2 regions of the Arthrobacter sp. 10T44 genome follow, and region 1 is predicted to be linked to the other one. Evidence: predicted binding sites of a transcription regulator. Region 1 holds the regulator's gene; the other holds the start of a gene.
The links. The regulator LexA, encoded in region 1, represses DNA repair genes until DNA is damaged. The targets are predictions, from matches to a motif close to TCGAACANNTGTTCGA.
Positions count from the first base shown of each region.

Region 2: the regulator LexA is predicted to act here: its motif matches at 3,656-3,671, upstream of AC1DBL_RS05730 (DUF6504 family protein).

Region 1 covers NZ_JBFTGT010000012.1:47,847-55,538, forward strand. The annotation lists gene hisH (imidazole glycerol phosphate synthase subunit HisH) at 1-392, opposite strand, end outside; gene hisB (imidazoleglycerol-phosphate dehydratase HisB) at 389-1,009, opposite strand; gene AC1DBL_RS16020 (histidinol-phosphate transaminase) at 1,077-2,195, opposite strand; gene AC1DBL_RS16025 (LysM peptidoglycan-binding domain-containing protein) at 2,297-2,641, opposite strand; gene lexA (transcriptional repressor LexA) at 3,092-3,841, shown strand; gene AC1DBL_RS16035 (ATP-dependent DNA helicase) at 4,098-6,233, opposite strand; gene hflX (GTPase HflX) at 6,226-7,692, opposite strand, start outside.
Region 2 covers NZ_JBFTGT010000002.1:254,493-262,184, forward strand. The annotation lists gene AC1DBL_RS05700 (mycoredoxin) at 1-149, opposite strand, end outside; gene AC1DBL_RS05705 (SOS response-associated peptidase) at 309-1,055, shown strand; gene AC1DBL_RS05710 (hypothetical protein) at 1,262-2,413, shown strand; gene AC1DBL_RS05715 (VOC family protein) at 2,410-2,832, opposite strand; gene AC1DBL_RS05720 (chorismate mutase) at 2,847-3,173, shown strand; gene AC1DBL_RS05725 (hypothetical protein) at 3,189-3,575, opposite strand; gene AC1DBL_RS05730 (DUF6504 family protein) at 3,721-4,050, shown strand; gene AC1DBL_RS05735 (DNA polymerase III subunit alpha) at 4,047-7,592, shown strand.

The sequences.
Region 1 (7,692 bases):
CCGGGCCACTCCCCCATGCCTTCGGCGACGGTGCCGTGTTCCACGCCGGCTTCGAACAGGACCTGCAGCCCGACGCAGATCGCGAGCACGGGCCGGCCGCCGGCGACGCGGCGGCCGATCATGCGTACGGCGTCAACGGCCTTGAGCTCGTTCATGACGGTTTCGAAGGCACCGACGCCGGGGACAACGAGCCCGTCGGCGTTGAGCACGTCTTCGGGCTTGGAGCTGAGGATGACCTCGGCCCCGGCGCGTTCCAGGGCGCGGACGGCCGAGCGTACGTTGCCGGAACCGTAGTCGAGCACGGTGACGGTGGGCTTGCCCTCCGGCGAAGCCGGCTTCCTCTCGGCGTCGGGGTCGATGATGGCGCCGTCCCGGAGCACCTTGCCGGTCACAGTGCGCCCTTGGTGGAGGGAATGCCCTCGACGCGGGGATCCGGCTCCACGGCGGCCCGGAGCGCACGGGCGAAGGCCTTGAACTGGGCCTCGACGATGTGGTGCGGGTCCCGGCCGGCAGTGACATTCATGTGCAGGCAGATCCCGGCGTGCAGGGTGATGGCTTCGAAGACGTGCCGGGTCAGGGACCCGGTGAAGTGTCCGCCGATCAGGTGGTATTCCTGGCCGGCCGGTTCGCCGGCGTGTACCAGGTAGGGCCGGCCGGAGACGTCGACGACGGCCTGCGCGAGCGCCTCATCCAGCGGGACCGTGGCCTCGCCGAAGCGGCGGATGCCGGCCTTATTGCCCAGCGCCGTGCGGAGGACCTCGCCGAAGGTGATGGCGACGTCTTCGACGGTGTGGTGGACGTCGATGTGGGTGTCGCCCGTGGCCTTGACCGTCATGTCGATCAGCGAGTGCTTGCTCAGCGCGGTCAGCATGTGGTCGTAGAACGGTACCGAGGTGCTGATGTCCGAGACGCCGGTGCCGTCCAGGTTGATCTCGACCAGGACGGAGGATTCGCTGGTGGTCCGCTCCATGCGTGCGGTCCGGGCAGCGGCTGATCCGGTGTTGCTCATGTGGGTGTCCTTTGGATGTGGCGGGCGCCCGGCGAACGGGGCGGTGTGCGTGGGTCCTGGCTTAAGTCTAGGCGGACTGTACTTCGTGGCCGGTCAGGATCCGTTCCAGGGCTTCCAGAAACGCTGTGGTTTCCGTCTCAGTTCCGGCGGTCACGCGGAGGTGGCCGGGAATGCCGACGTCGCGGATGAGGACGCCGGCGTCGAGCAGACCCTGCCAGGTCTCGTGCGGGTTCTCGAGGCCGCCGAAGAAAACGTAGTTCGAATCCGAAGCGGCCGGCTTGAGGCCCATCCGGGTCAACTCCGTCACGATCCGGTCCCGCTGGCGCTTGATGTCCTCGACGTCGGCCATCAGCGCGACGCGGTGGTGCAGGGCGGCCAGCGCCGTCGCCTGGGTGATGGCGGAGAGGTGATACGGCAGCCGGACCAGCCGCAGGGCATCCGTCACCTCCGGCGCCGCCGCCATGTAGCCGAGCCGGGCGCCGGCCAGGGCGAAGGCCTTGCTCATGGTGCGTGAGACGATCAGCCGCTCCCGGCCGGGCAGCAACGCCAGGGCGCTGGGCGTCCCGTCGTGGGCGAACTCGTGGTAGGCCTCGTCGACGATGACGATGGTCTGGCTTGCTTCTCCGGCCTCGTAGACCGCCTCGACCACGTCAAGCCCCAGGCCTGTGCCGGTGGGGTTGTTCGGCGAACAGAGGAAGACGACATTGGGCTTCAGCTCCCGGACCTGGCGGGCCGCCGAGTCGGCGCTCAGCCCGTAGTCCTCGGCGCGTACACCGACGATGTATTCGGTGTCTGTGCCAGCGGCGAGCAGCGGGTACATCGAGTAAGTGGGAGGGAAGCCGAGCGCGGTCCGTCCCGGGCCACCGAAGGCTTGGAGGATTTGCTGCAGTACTTCGTTCGAACCATTTGCTGCCCAGATGTTCGTGGCATCCAGTCCGTGGCCGAGATACTCGGCGAGGGCTTCCCGCAGTTCGGTGAACTCGCGGTCCGGGTAGCGGTTCAGTCCCGCAGCGGCCTCCGTCACGGCTGCGGCGATGGCGGCGCGGACGTCCGCCGGGACTCCGTGGGTGTTTTCGTTGACGTTCAGCAGGATGGGGACATCCAGTTGGGGCGCACCGTAGGGGCGCAGTCCCCGCAGATTGGTCCGGAGGGGCAGTCGGTTGAGGCGCTCTAGCTGGTCAGTCACTTGCCCAGTTTAAGTGAGACCCGGCCCCGCCCCGAAACTGTGACCGCGAAGGGCCGCCCGGCGGCACCGATGGCCCGGCGCGCCACTCGCCCGGGTAGGGCTTACTTCGAGGGTACGTAGAGCTGCTGGCCGGGGAGGACGCGGGCGGCTCCGAGGTTGTTGAGCTGAACGATGTCGGCGACCACGTCACGGGGGTCGCGCTCCGGGGCGACGGCACCGGCGATGGCCCAGAGGGACTCCCCCGGCTGGACCGTGACGGTGACCGTCGGGGTGAGCGAGAGCTCCGCGGCCGAATCGGCGGCCTTGGCCGGAGCATTCAGGAAGCCGGACAGTGACAGGACGAGGACGGCCAACAGAACCAGCGGCAGCCCGAAGAAGACGAACCGGCCGCGGCGGGTCAGCCGCAGCCGAGCCTGCCGGGCTGGTGCCGCGGGTGCGGCCTCCATGGGGATGGAAACCAGCGAACCGGAAATAGCGCTTACTGCTGACATGAGCTGAGCCCTCCTGGACCTATCTGTGCCACTGGAAATACCTGTGCCGCCCGGCGTACTCCTCGTACCTGCCGCCAACCGGCCTAACCTTCAAACGCAAAACCTTGAATGCGAACCATCGAACCCGAAACTTCGAACACAGAACCGAAACCAGCGGACCGGACTACGGGTGAAGCTTCGAACACATATTCGAACTTTGCTGTTCCTGTTTTAGCACTTATGAACGAACATTGTCGAGACTCGCTAGAACAAATGTTTGAAAAACCTTGTTGGCTGGCCTACTTTTGAATCACAGGACAACCACTTGTGTTGATGAACATCAGTTGATCAGCGGGGTCTGACATTTTCAGCTCGGCAGGTCCCGGTAGCCACAGCGGCCGGGCGGAATGGAAAGGCATGGCGAACATGGCAGCACAAGCCGCCGGCGGGAGGGCTTCCCAGCGCAGCCCCCAAACCGGCCGGGCGCCGAAAAGCCTGACCGTCCGGCAGAAAAAGATCCTGGAGACCATCCAGCGTTCCGTGACGGACAACGGTTACCCGCCCTCGATGCGCGAGATCGGCGACACGGTCGGGCTCGCCAGCCTCTCCAGCGTCACCCACCAGCTCTCGCAACTGGAAAAGCTCGGCTACCTGCGGCGCGACCCCAAGCGGCCGCGCGCCATGGAAGTCCTCATGCCGCTGACACTGGATGAAGGCACGACCAGGATTTCCGGCGTGGAGAAGTCCAGCGGCCTGCGGGCTGTCGGCGGCCTCGCCGTCTCGGAGCTTGCCAGCGCCACGGACACGGCCATGGTGCCGTTCGTGGGCCGTATCGCCGCCGGCGGGCCGATCCTGGCCGACCAGGTGGTGGAGGACGTGATGCCCCTGCCGCGCCAACTGGTGGGCCACGGCGAACTGTTTATGCTCCGGGTGGCAGGCGATTCGATGATCGACGCCGCAATCTGCGACGGCGACTGGGTCGTCGTCCGACGTCAGAACGATGCCGTCAATGGGGATATCGTGGCCGCCCTGCTCGATGACGAGGCAACGGTCAAGACGTTCCGCCAGCGGGACGGCCACACCTGGCTGCTCCCGCAGAACACCCAGTACGAGCCGATCCTCGGCGACCATGCCGTCATTATGGGCAAGGTCGTCTCGGTGCTGCGCTCCCTGTAGCGCCCCTGCCACACCACTCTCCGGCCGGCCCATCTCCCGGCAGCTCGAAGGCCCCGTCCGCAGTTCCGGACGGGGCCTTCTGCGCTCCCGCCCGGTTCTTGGCACACTGACGGCGCGCCCGCCCGCGCGGTGCCGCGGTGACCCGGCAGTGCCGGTCCCGGGCGCGGAAAAAGCGGGCGGGAACGCAAGCGCCGGCCCACATACCCCCGGCCCGGCCACGGCCGGCGGCAGCCTGCGTGGCGGGCCGCTTCACCGGTTACGTGGCGGGCTGCTTGGCGGGGCTCTCCTTGGCGAGGCGTTCCAGGGCGGCCAAGGCCACCGAGGTGTCGGTAGTGGGCCAGAAGGGGGGCAGGGCGGCCCGCAGGAACGCTCCGTACCGTTCGGTGGACAGCCTGGAATCGAGGACCGCCACCACGCCCTTGTCCGACGTCGAACGGATCAGCCGGCCGGCGCCCTGGGCGAGGCGGATGGCCGCGTGGGTCGCCGAGACGCTCATGAAGCCGTTGCCGCCGGACTGGGCCACAGCCCGGGAGCGGGCGGTCATCAATGGATCGTCTGGCCGCGGGAACGGGATCCTGTCGATCACTACCAGGCGGCAGGAGTTCCCGGGCACGTCGACGCCCTGCCAGAGCGACATGGTGCCAAAGAGACAGGTGTCGGGCTCGTCGGCGAACTGCTTCACGAGCGCGGTCATGGTCGACTCGCCTTGGCAGAGAATGCTCAGGCCCAGCCGGGGACGCATCGCTTCGGCCGCCTCCTCGGCGGCGCGCCGGGAAGAGAAGAGACACAGGGCGCCGCCGCCGGAGGCACGGATCAGCTTCTCGAGCTCATCGAGGGCTTCCGGGGATGTTCCCCGGCCGGGCTTGGGCAGGTGCTTGGCAACGTAGAGGATGCCTTGCTTCGGATATTCGAAGGGCGAACCGACGTCGACGCCCGTCCAGCTGGGTGCGCCCGGGCCCACTAGGCCGAGCCCTCCGGCCGCCGGCTCGAAAGCCGAACCGATCGCCAGGGTTGCCGATGTCAGGACGACTGTATGGTCGGCGAACAGTCCCTCGCGGAGCCGACCGGCGACGCTGAGCGGGGCGATGTTGATCAGGGCCGGCGCGGAGTCATCGGGCTGCGAGTAGCCCTGTTGCGGGTCGAAGCTGCTGTTGCGGGAGAACCAGACCACTTCGCGGTTCTCCTTGGCGGCCAGGAGCCGTTCGCACAGTTCCAGGATCACCATCAGCCGGGACCGCGCAAGCTGCCGGCCGCCGTCGGCCGTGTTGGCGCTGTCCCCCTTTGAGTCGGAGAGCGCGGCGCGGCAGGCGTCGCGCAGCTGGTCCACGCAGTCGAGCTGTTCGCTGTTCAGTCCGTTCGGCATCAGGCCGCTGGGAACGCCCTCGATGGCGAGTTCAAGGTTGGACGCGGCGTTGTTGAGCGCATCCACCGTGATCCCGGTGTGCTTGCGGGCGCCGGAGGCGGCGGCGTGGACCATGGCCACGGAGAGCTGGCCGGACACGGCGCCCGTGACCCGGTCCTGCAGTTCGTGCGCCTCGTCCACCACCACGACGTCGTATTCGGGCAGCACGGCCAGGCCCTCGAAGGCGCTGACGGCCAGCATGGCGTGGTTGGTAACCACCACATCGGCGTCGGCTGCGTTCTGGCGGGCGAGTTCGCTGAAGCATTCGGCGGCGAGCGGGCACTTCTGCGCGCCCAGGCACTCCATGGAGGTAACGGAGACCTGCCGCCAGGCACGGTCGGTCACGCCCGGCATGAGCTCGTCGCGGTCCCCGGTCTGGGTGTCCTCGGCCCATTCGCGGAGCCGGACCACTTCCTTGCCGAGTTGCGAGGACGGGCCGCCCATCGCGGCTGCGAAGTGCGGCACCGAGGTGTCCTCGCCGAGGGAGAACAGTTGGCCCTCGGACGGTTCCTCGGAGGGGAAGCCGCCTTCGAGCTTATGGCGGCAGACATAGTTGGACCGGCCCTTGACCAGTGCGACCTTCACCGGCCGCTCCAGGGCCGGGGTGATGGTCTTGAGCAGCCGGGGCAGGTCCCTGCCGACAATCTGGGTCTGAAGTGCCAGGGTGGCGGTGGAGACAAGGGTGGGCTTGTCGCTGACCAGCGAGTGGGCGATCAGCGGAATCAGGTAGGCCAGGGATTTGCCGGTGCCGGTGCCGGCCTGGACCAGCAGGTGGTCGCCGGTCTCGATCGCTCGCGCCACCTGCCTTGCCATTTCGTGCTGGCCGTCGCGGCTCTGGCCGCCCATGCCGGCGACCGCCCGGTCGAGCAGTTCAACCACGAACTGCTCGCCGGACGGGCCGCTTTTAACCTTGGCTTTATCCGGGCCGCTTTGGGACGGCGCGCTTTCGGAAGGACCGGCCGCCCCCTCGGCCACCGCTGGTTCAGTCATTGCTGACGAAGGAATCCAGTTCGGCCGCGAGCCCCTCGCGCACCATCACCACGGCTCGGGTGCCGGTCTCCTCGTGGTCGAGGCTGATGATCTCGGCGTCGGTCTCGTGCAGCTTGCTGAGCAGGTCCCCGCGGTTGTACGGGATCATCAGTTCCATCTTGACGCTGGGCCGCGGAATGCCCTCACTAATGGCCTTGAGCAGCTCCGAGATGCCTTCCCCGGTGCGGGCCGAGACCACAACGTGGCGCGGTTCGCGCTGCTTGAGCCGTTCGATCACGAACGGGTCGGCGGCGTCGGCCTTGTTCAGGACGATGATTTCCGGCACCTTGCGGGCGTCGACTTCGCTGAACACCTTGCGGACGGCCGCAATCTGGCCTTCCGGATCTGGGTGGGAGACGTCGACGACGTGCAGGATCAGGTCCGAGTCGGCGACCTCCTCCAAGGTGGAGCGGAAGGCCTCCACCAGCTGGGTCGGCAGCGAGCGGACAAAGCCCACGGTGTCGGCGAGGGTGTACCCCAGGCCGTCCGAGGTTTCAGCCTTGCGGACCGTCGGGTCCAGGGTGGCGAACAGGGCGTTCTCCACCAGGACGCCGGCGTCGGTCAGGCGGTTCAGCAGCGAGGACTTACCGGCGTTGGTGTAGCCGGCGATCGCCACCGACGGCACGGCATTACGACGCCGGTTGGCCCGCTTCGTTTCCCGGGCCGGCTTCATCGCGGCGATTTCGCGCCGCAGCTTGGCCATCCGGGTGCGGATCCGGCGGCGGTCCAGCTCGATCTTGGTTTCACCGGGGCCGCGCGAACCCATGCCGGCTCCGGCGCCGCCCACCTGGCCACCGGCCTGGCGGGACATCGACTCACCCCAGCCGCGCAGGCGCGGGAGCAGGTATTCGAGCTGCGCCAGTTCCACCTGGGCCTTGCCCTCGCGGCTCTTGGCGTGCTGGGCGAAGATGTCCAGGATCAGGGCCGTGCGGTCGATGACTTTGACCTTGACGATGTCTTCCAGGCTGCGGCGCTGGGAGGGGGCGAGTTCGGCGTCGACCACCACCGTGTCGGCGCCGGTGGACATCACGATGTCCTTGAGCTCCTGGGCCTTGCCGGAGCCCAGGAAGGTGCCAGGGTCGGGCTTGGCGCGGCGCTGGACGAGCCCGTCGAGCACCTCGGAACCGGCCGTTTCCGCGAGGGCTGCCAGTTCGCGCAGGGAGTTCTCGGCATCGGCGAGGGTGCCTTCTGTCCAGAGCCCGGCAAGCACAACGCGCTCGAGGCGCAGCTGCCGGTATTCGACTTCGGTGACATCTTCGAGTTCCGTCGACAGGCCTGCGGTTCGGCGCAGCGCGTGGCGCTCCTCGAGGTCCTGTTGGTCGCCGTCGTAGCTGCTGTGTTCCTCATCCAGCCGCGAAATCGCCTGGGCCTTGCCGAACACCGCCCTGGACTCGCCGGGGTGCCCGGCGTCGGCGCTGCG
Region 2 (7,692 bases), on a different contig from region 1:
ACGAGTTCGGCGGTGCCTTCGACTTCCTCGATGTTGATCTCGGTGTATCCGATGCCCTGCGCGTCCAGCTGCTTCTTCAGCCGGTTGCAGTAGCCGCACCAGGTGGTCGAAAACATGGTGATGGTGCCGCAATCGGGGGTGAAGTCCACGAAGTTCTCCTCAAGGCAGGTTGACGGCGCTGGTTGGCGATGATGGGTGGCATCGCCGTTGCCGACAAAAGTCGTATGTCACTCCCAATAACGGTAACCCGGGGCCCGCTATTCCCTGCTCTATTCCCGCTGGGCGGCCCGCGGTGGCATGCTGGTGCCATGTGTGGACGCTACGTGATGGCCCGGGCCGTCGGGGACCTGCTGGCAGAATTCGACGCCGAACTCGAGGAAGAGGTGGTGATTCCACCGTCCTGGAACGTCGCGCCGACCGCGGACGTGCCGATCCTGCTTGAGCGGCTGGTGGACGGTGAACTCGTGCGGCAGCTCCACATTGCCCGCTGGGGACTGGTGCCGTCCTGGGCCAAGGACCCCGGCATCGGCTCGAAGATGATCAACGCCCGCAGCGAGAGCGTGCTGGAGAAGCCGGCCTTCCGCAAGGCCACCCGCACCCGCCGCTGCGCCGTTCCGGCCGACGGCTATTACGAGTGGAAGGGCGAGGGCCGCGGCAAGCAGCCGTACTACGTGCACCCAAAGGACGGCAGCCCGGTGGTCTTCGCAGGCCTCTATGAATGGTGGAAGGACCCGTCAAAGACCGAGGGGGACCCGGGGCGCTGGCTGCTCTCGACGTCGATCCTCACCACCGATTCTCCGCCGGAGGGCTACGCGGACGGCATGCTGGCGGAACTGACGGCCCTGCACGACCGCGTCCCGCTGCCGATGGACCGCAGGACCATGGAGACCTGGCTGGATCCGCAGGCGGAAGACGCCGCCGCGCTGGTTGGGCTGGTCCGCGCCGGCGCGCACGACGTCGCCGAGGGCTGGAGGATCGACGCCGTCGGCACCGCCGTCGGGAACGTCAAGAATGACTCCCCGGAGCTGATCGAGCCGGTCGGCAGCCTGTTTTAGCGGACGGGCCGGCAGGCTTGGCTCCGTTCCCGGCCATGTTTGGCTCTGCAGGGCCGAGACAAAGGTACATTTGACTCGATTAGAATCTGGTTCTGCCATGGGGGGCAATGGTGACAATTTTGGGTCGTGAGTCGGCTACCGCGGTCTTTCGAATAAGGCGAAAAGCGAGTGGGCTGCGGTGGATCATCCTAAGCACCGTACTCGCTGTGATGGGCCTTCTCGGCGTATGGATTACCATCCCGGAATGGATCAACGTGCTCCTGGCGGCAATCTCATTTGCCTTGTTGTACATGGAGGTGCGTGCCCACCGTCGCTCCGTTGCCTCGACGGTGTTTGAACCGCGCATTAGCGATTCCTTCGAAAGTTTCGTGCCGACGACTAGCAGCCACGGTCGGTTCACCTATCGCAAGTTCCCGCACGGATCCTTCCTCTCGGACGACTTGGTGAGCTCGGCCATACAGGACGGACTGGAGGCGCGACTGGAATCCAAACCGTTCACGATGCCCCCGTCCCTGAGCGCCCTCGGCCAACGCTTTCTCGACGACAAGATCAAGGTTAGGCATGTCTTTGACGGGCCTATCCTTGGATGGAACTCGAACGTTGGGGTAGGGCCGGCTGCGTCTGAGCTGCCTCGCTGGATAGATTTTCAGCCCGCAACCTACTTTCAGCACATCGCAACGGACCAGCTTGCGCTCCACGACGTAAGCCAGGCCGGTCGTTTCACCGAAGACCACGGACGAAGGCTTTTCATTACCCGACGCGGGGCGCTCAGGGACTTCCACGACTCATGGCTTGTAAACGTGGTGGGGACCTCAGTCATGGCATTCACGAGCGATGGCAAGCTGCTCATAGTGGATCAAGGAATTCATAACCTAAACAGCGGCGGTCAGTTGGCTCCGAGTGGCTCGGGTGCGCTGGAGCCCAAGGATTTTCAGGGCCGCGCTTCGCTTCCCTTGGCGGAACTGGCGGCCAACGGGGCCAACCGTGAGTTGCAGGAAGAAGCTGGAGTTCTGGCCAATGAGATCCAAGAGAGCTACTTCCTAGGCTTCGGACGCTGGCTTGAAAAGGCGGCGCGTCCCGAACTCATGACATTGAGTTTGCTCTCCGTGGACTCGCACGTTCTGGAACAGCGGATGACGGGGAAACTCGAGAGACCGTTCGTTCGCGGACGGACATTCACCAGGCTTGTGGGTGAACCGAGCGAATGGGGATCGTCGCCGGAAACAATGCTCGAGCCCCAGTACCGGGGAAGACTCTCCCTGCCGCTTTCAGTGGGGCTTGCCCTTTTGAAAGAATTCGTCGCAGCGGGCGGCCCGTCTGCAGAAGTGTTTTCGAGCCAGGTCATCGGCGGCGACTAGACCGTGACCTTGCCGCCGGCGTCGACCGTCCAAGTGGGGTTGAAGGCGACCTCCCAGCGGAAACCGTCCGGGTCCGCGAAGTAGCCCGTATAGCCGCCCCAGGGCTGGGTCTTCGGCGCGGCCACGACGACGGCGCCGGCGGCCTCCGCCTGGCGCATCGCCTGGTCCACCTCGTCAGCGCTGCCCACGTTGTGGCTCAGGGTGATGCAGGGGATGCCGGCCGGGGGATCGGTGGCGGCCTCGGCCTGCATCTGCCCGGCGTCCCAGAGCGAGAGGATAAGCCCGTGGTTGACCTGCAGGAAGAGCACCTCGCCGGAAACCTCCCGGTGGACCGGCCACCCGAGGCCCTCCACGTAGAAGCGGCGCGAGGCGTCAACGCTGCGGACACCCAATGAGATGAAGTCGACTCGTGGTTGCATCGTTCGATACTGTCATGCACATGTCCACACATCACCGTGACGCCAAAGACGCCCAGGCCGATAAGGAACAACTCGCCGCCGTGCGGGTGGCGGTCGACGAGGTGGACGAACAGATCGTCGCGCTGATCGGCCGGCGCGAACGGCTTATCCGGATTGCCGGCACCCTGAAGGCGGACAGTGCCGAGGTGCGGGCGCCCGGCCGCGTGGAGCGGGTCCTAGAACACGTCAAGGCGACGGCTGAGCAGAAGGACATCGACACCGAGATCGTCGAACAGACCTACCGGGCCATGATCGATGCCTTCATCCGGCTTGAGCTGGACGTCTACAAAGCTTCCAGCTAGGGCTGGTCGACTCAGCTAGAGCGACTCTTCGACGGGCACGTTGGCCTGGTACTCCCGGCCCTCACAATCGCTGTAGGCCGTCATCAGATGGCCCTTGGCCAGCCCCATCACCGTGCTCAGCGGAAAGTTGCCGGTGATGGTGTTGCCGGAGTGCTCCACACCCTTGAGGTCGAAGTTCTCTTCCGTGCCGTCATGGCTGAAACAGAAGAAAGAAACTGCCTCGCCGTTCATGAACTCGATTTCCATCCGGCGCTGGTGCGAATGGTCCGGGGTGGCCGCCACGAGCCCCACCACATAGGCCCCGGAACTCGGGATATTCCCGTCTATATCGAACTTCGCCACCAAGGTTGAATCCTTGGCGGCGATGCTTACGTGCTTCAGGAGTGCGCTATGGGAGCTCATAGCTCAATCCTGCTACCTGCGCTTGCGTCCGTCCACCCCCATCTAGGTTTTGTCCCGGGCCCGGCGTAGACTTGAATTGTTCGAAGATATATTCGAATACCCTCTCAAGATTCTTGCCAGAGGTCAGCGTATTCCGGGAGGCACCATGGGGATGTTCAGCGAGTCGGTGGACGTCGCGTGCACCCCGTCCGGCCAGCCGCTGTCCCTTGCCTGGGGCGGCCGGCACTACGACGTCTGCGCCGAACCGGTCCGCTGGTTTGAGCGGCGGCAGTGGTGGGCCGAGGAGCAGCGGGCTCCGCTGGGCAGCGGCCCGGGACTGGTGGACCACGAGATCTGGCGGATCCAGGTCCGGGACGCCGGTAACCCGGAGGACACCCTCACCCTGGACCTGAGCCGTCATCTGGGCAGCGGTCGCTGGCGGCTGCTGCGGATCCACGATGCCCTGCGCACTATCAGGAAGCCCGAGTCGGCATGAGCTTCACCCACCTGCACGTTGCCACCGCCTTCAGCGCCCATTACGGGGTGTCCTGGCCGGAGGAACTGGCTGCTGCCGCCGCCGCGGACGGGGCCACGGCGCTCGCCTGCACGGACCGTGACGGGCTTTACGGCACGGTCAAGCACCTGAAAGCCTGCATGGCGGCAGGGCTTGACCCAGTCGTGGGGGTGGACCTGGCAGTCTTCGACGACGACGGCGACCTCCGAACCCAGCTCGGCGGCCGCGTCGTCGTACTGGCGCACGGGCACAACCGCGGCGCCGGCTACCGGGCGCTGTGCCGGCTGGTCTCCGACGCCCACGCCCGCACCACGGGCAAGGCCGGAGGAACGGTGCCCGTCGCCGTGACCAGGGCGGAACTGGCCTCCCGTGCCCTCGACCCGCAGACCCTCGAACCGGTGCTGACCGTGCTGATCGGCCCGGACTCCGACGTCGGCCGCGCGATGGGCGGCCGGCGCTACCTCCGGCCCCGCACGCTCTTCAAGCGCTGGCTGGACGCCATGCCGGCGGGAACTCTCGCCGCTGAGGTCGTCTCGCAGCTCAGCCCGCCCGGCGAGCCGCTGAGCACGGCCCACGCGGTGCGAATGCTCAAGCTCGCCGCGGAACACGCAGTCCCCGCGGTGCTGAGCAACGCCGTGCGCTACTGTGCCGAGGACGGTGCCGCGACGGCGGACGTGCTGGACTCCGCCCGGACACTGAAATCCCTTCCCGAGCTCTCCGCCGCGCCGCAGCTGCAACCCAACGGGCAGGCCTGGCTGAAATCCTCCGCGCAGATGCTGCGGCTGGGCCAGGAAATCATGCACGCCGCCGGCTACGGCGCCGCGGACCTCAAGAGCCTGCTGGCACACACCGAGGCGCTCGCGGACCGCTGCCGGATGGATCCGGTCACGGACATGGGATGGAAGCAGCCCGTGGTCCCGGAGGCCTCGGTGATCGGAATTGCGGGGGACCCGCTCGTGGAACTCACGCAGCGCTGCGAGGCCGGCATCAGCCGGCGCTTCCCCGGGATCGCCGGCAAGCCAGCCGAAGAAATGCGCGCCCGGCTGGAGCACGAACTGCGGATCATCGACAGTCTTGGTTTTGCCTCCTATTTCCTGACGGTGGCCGAAGTGTCCCGGATGATCCTGGACATGGGGGTCCGGGCGGCAGCCCGCGGCTCGGGCGCCTCCAGCCTGGTCAACTTCCTGATCGATGTCAGCCAGGTCAACCCGCTGCAGCACGACCTCATCTTTGAACGATTCTTGTCCCGGGACCGCGCCACCCTGCCGGACATCGACATCGACGTCGAAAGCGCCGAACGGCACAACGTCTACCGGAGGATCTTTGAGCGCTTCGGCTCCGAACGCGTCACGCTGATGAGCATGCAGAACGGCTACCGCGCCCGCGGGGCCGTCCGCGACGCCGGCCTGGCCCTCGGCATGGACGGCGGCGACATCGACGAGATCGCCAAACAGCTGTGGCGGTTTTCGGCCCGGAACTTCCGTGAGGCCCTGGTGGAGAAGCCGGAGCTGAAGGAATTCGCCGGCCGGGTGGAGCAGCGGGACTTCACCGAAAACCAGCAGCTGGACCTGTTGGTGGACCTGACCGAACGGCTGGACCGGCTGCCGCGGCACATCTCGATGCATCCCTGCGGGGTCATCCTGGGCGATGCGACACTGCTGGACCGCACCCCCGTGCAGCCCAGCGGCCTGGGCCTGCCGATGAGCCAGTTCGACAAGCACGACATGGATCCGATGGGCATGCTCAAGCTCGATGTCCTTGGCGTCCGGATGCAGAGTGCCATGGCGTTCGCGGTCCGGGAGGTGATCCGGCTGCACCCGTCCAAGGCCGAGGTGGTGGCGGCCGGCCGCCACCCCGCAGGCCCGGACGGCTCCGGCCCGGACTACATCGCAGCCGACGGCCGCATCGACCTCAACGCCGTCCCGCTCGACGACGAACCCACCTATGAGCTGATCCGCAGCACCCACACCCTGGGCTGCTTCCAGATCGAATCCCCGGGCCAGCGGGAACTCATCGGCAAGCTGGCGCCCCGGGAATTCAACGACCTCATCATCGACATCTCGCTGTTCCGGCCGGGGCCGATGAAGTCGGACATGGTCCGGCCCTTCCTGGAACACCGGCACGGCTTCGCGCCGGAGGTCTACCCGCACCCGGACCTCAAGCCGGTGCTGCAGGAGACGCACGGCGTCACCGTCTTCCATGAGCAGATCCTCAAAACCTTCGACGTCATGACCGGCTGCGGGCTGGCCCGGGCCGATGAATTCCGGCGGGCCCTCGGCAACGAGGTGCTCGAGGGACGGGTGGAGGAATTCTTCCGCCGCGAAGCCCGGGCCCGGAACTACACCCCCGAGGTGGTGGACAAGGTCTGGGGGACGCTGAAAGCCTTTGGCAGCTTCGGCTTCTGCAAGGCCCACGGCGCCGCCTTCGCCGTGCCCACCTACCAGTCCGCCTGGCTCAAGACCCACCACCCCGAAGCCTTCCTGGCCGGGCTCTGGGAACACGACCCGGGGATGTACCCCAAGCGGCTGCTGGTGGCCGAAGCCCGGCGGCTGGGGATCCCCATCCTGCCGCTGGACATCAACCGCAGCCACGCCGAATACCGGGTGGAACGGGTGGACACCGGCCCGAACCGGGGCAAGCTCGGCATCCGGCTGAGCCTGAACGGCATTTTCGGGCTTTCCGGGGCCGAGCTGAAACGGATTGTGGCCGGCCAGCCCTATGATTCCCTCGCGGATCTGCGTGCCCGCACCCGGCTCAGCAAGCCGAGCATCCAGCGCCTGGCGCAACTGGGCGCCTTCGACTCGCTGCACCGCTCCTCCGGCAGCACCGCCAACCGGGCCGACCTGGTCCAGCACCTGCAGCAGCTGCAGGGCAGGCCGCAGCGCAAGGGGGTCGAGGTCATCGAGGGGCAGTTGGCCTTGCCGCTGGGCGACGTCGAGCTCAAAAACCTGAAGGGCGGCCTGCCGGCCCCTACGCTGGTGGAAACAGTGCGCGCCGAACTGGACCTGTTGGCCCTGGATGTCAGCGGACACCTGATGGACAGCCACCGCCCCTTGCTGGACCGGCTGGGCGTTACGACGGCGGACAAGCTGCTGGGACTGCGCAACGGTACCGAGGTGCTGGTGGCCGGGGTGCGGGTGGCCACCCAGACCCCGCCGATGCGCGGCGGCAGGCGGGTGGTGTTCATCAGCATCGATGACGGCACCGGCTGCGTGGACTCGGTCTTCTTCCATGAGGCCCAGGAACAGTCCGGTCCGCTGCTGTTCGGCACCCGGCTGCTGTTGATCCGCGGTACCACCCGGCGGACCGGGCCGCGGGGCATCAGCGTCAGCGCCTCGATGGCCTGGGACCTCAGTCGGACCGAGACGCTGCCCTTCCCGGCGCCCGCCGCCAACCGGACGGCTGCTGCCGAGCCTGGCGCCGGCGGAGCTGCCGCCCCCGCGCAGGGCCGTCCTGAGCACCCGGTCCAGGGCCCGCTGGACGGGATCCGCCGGACCCTGGCCATCACCGGGTTCTCCGGCTAAGCGGCGGCAAAACGCCTGTCGGCCGGCGGCCTGCCGCGTTGGTTGGCCTATCCGGAACCCGATAGCATGGACGAGGCTGGCTGTGGTCCCCGTACGCCAC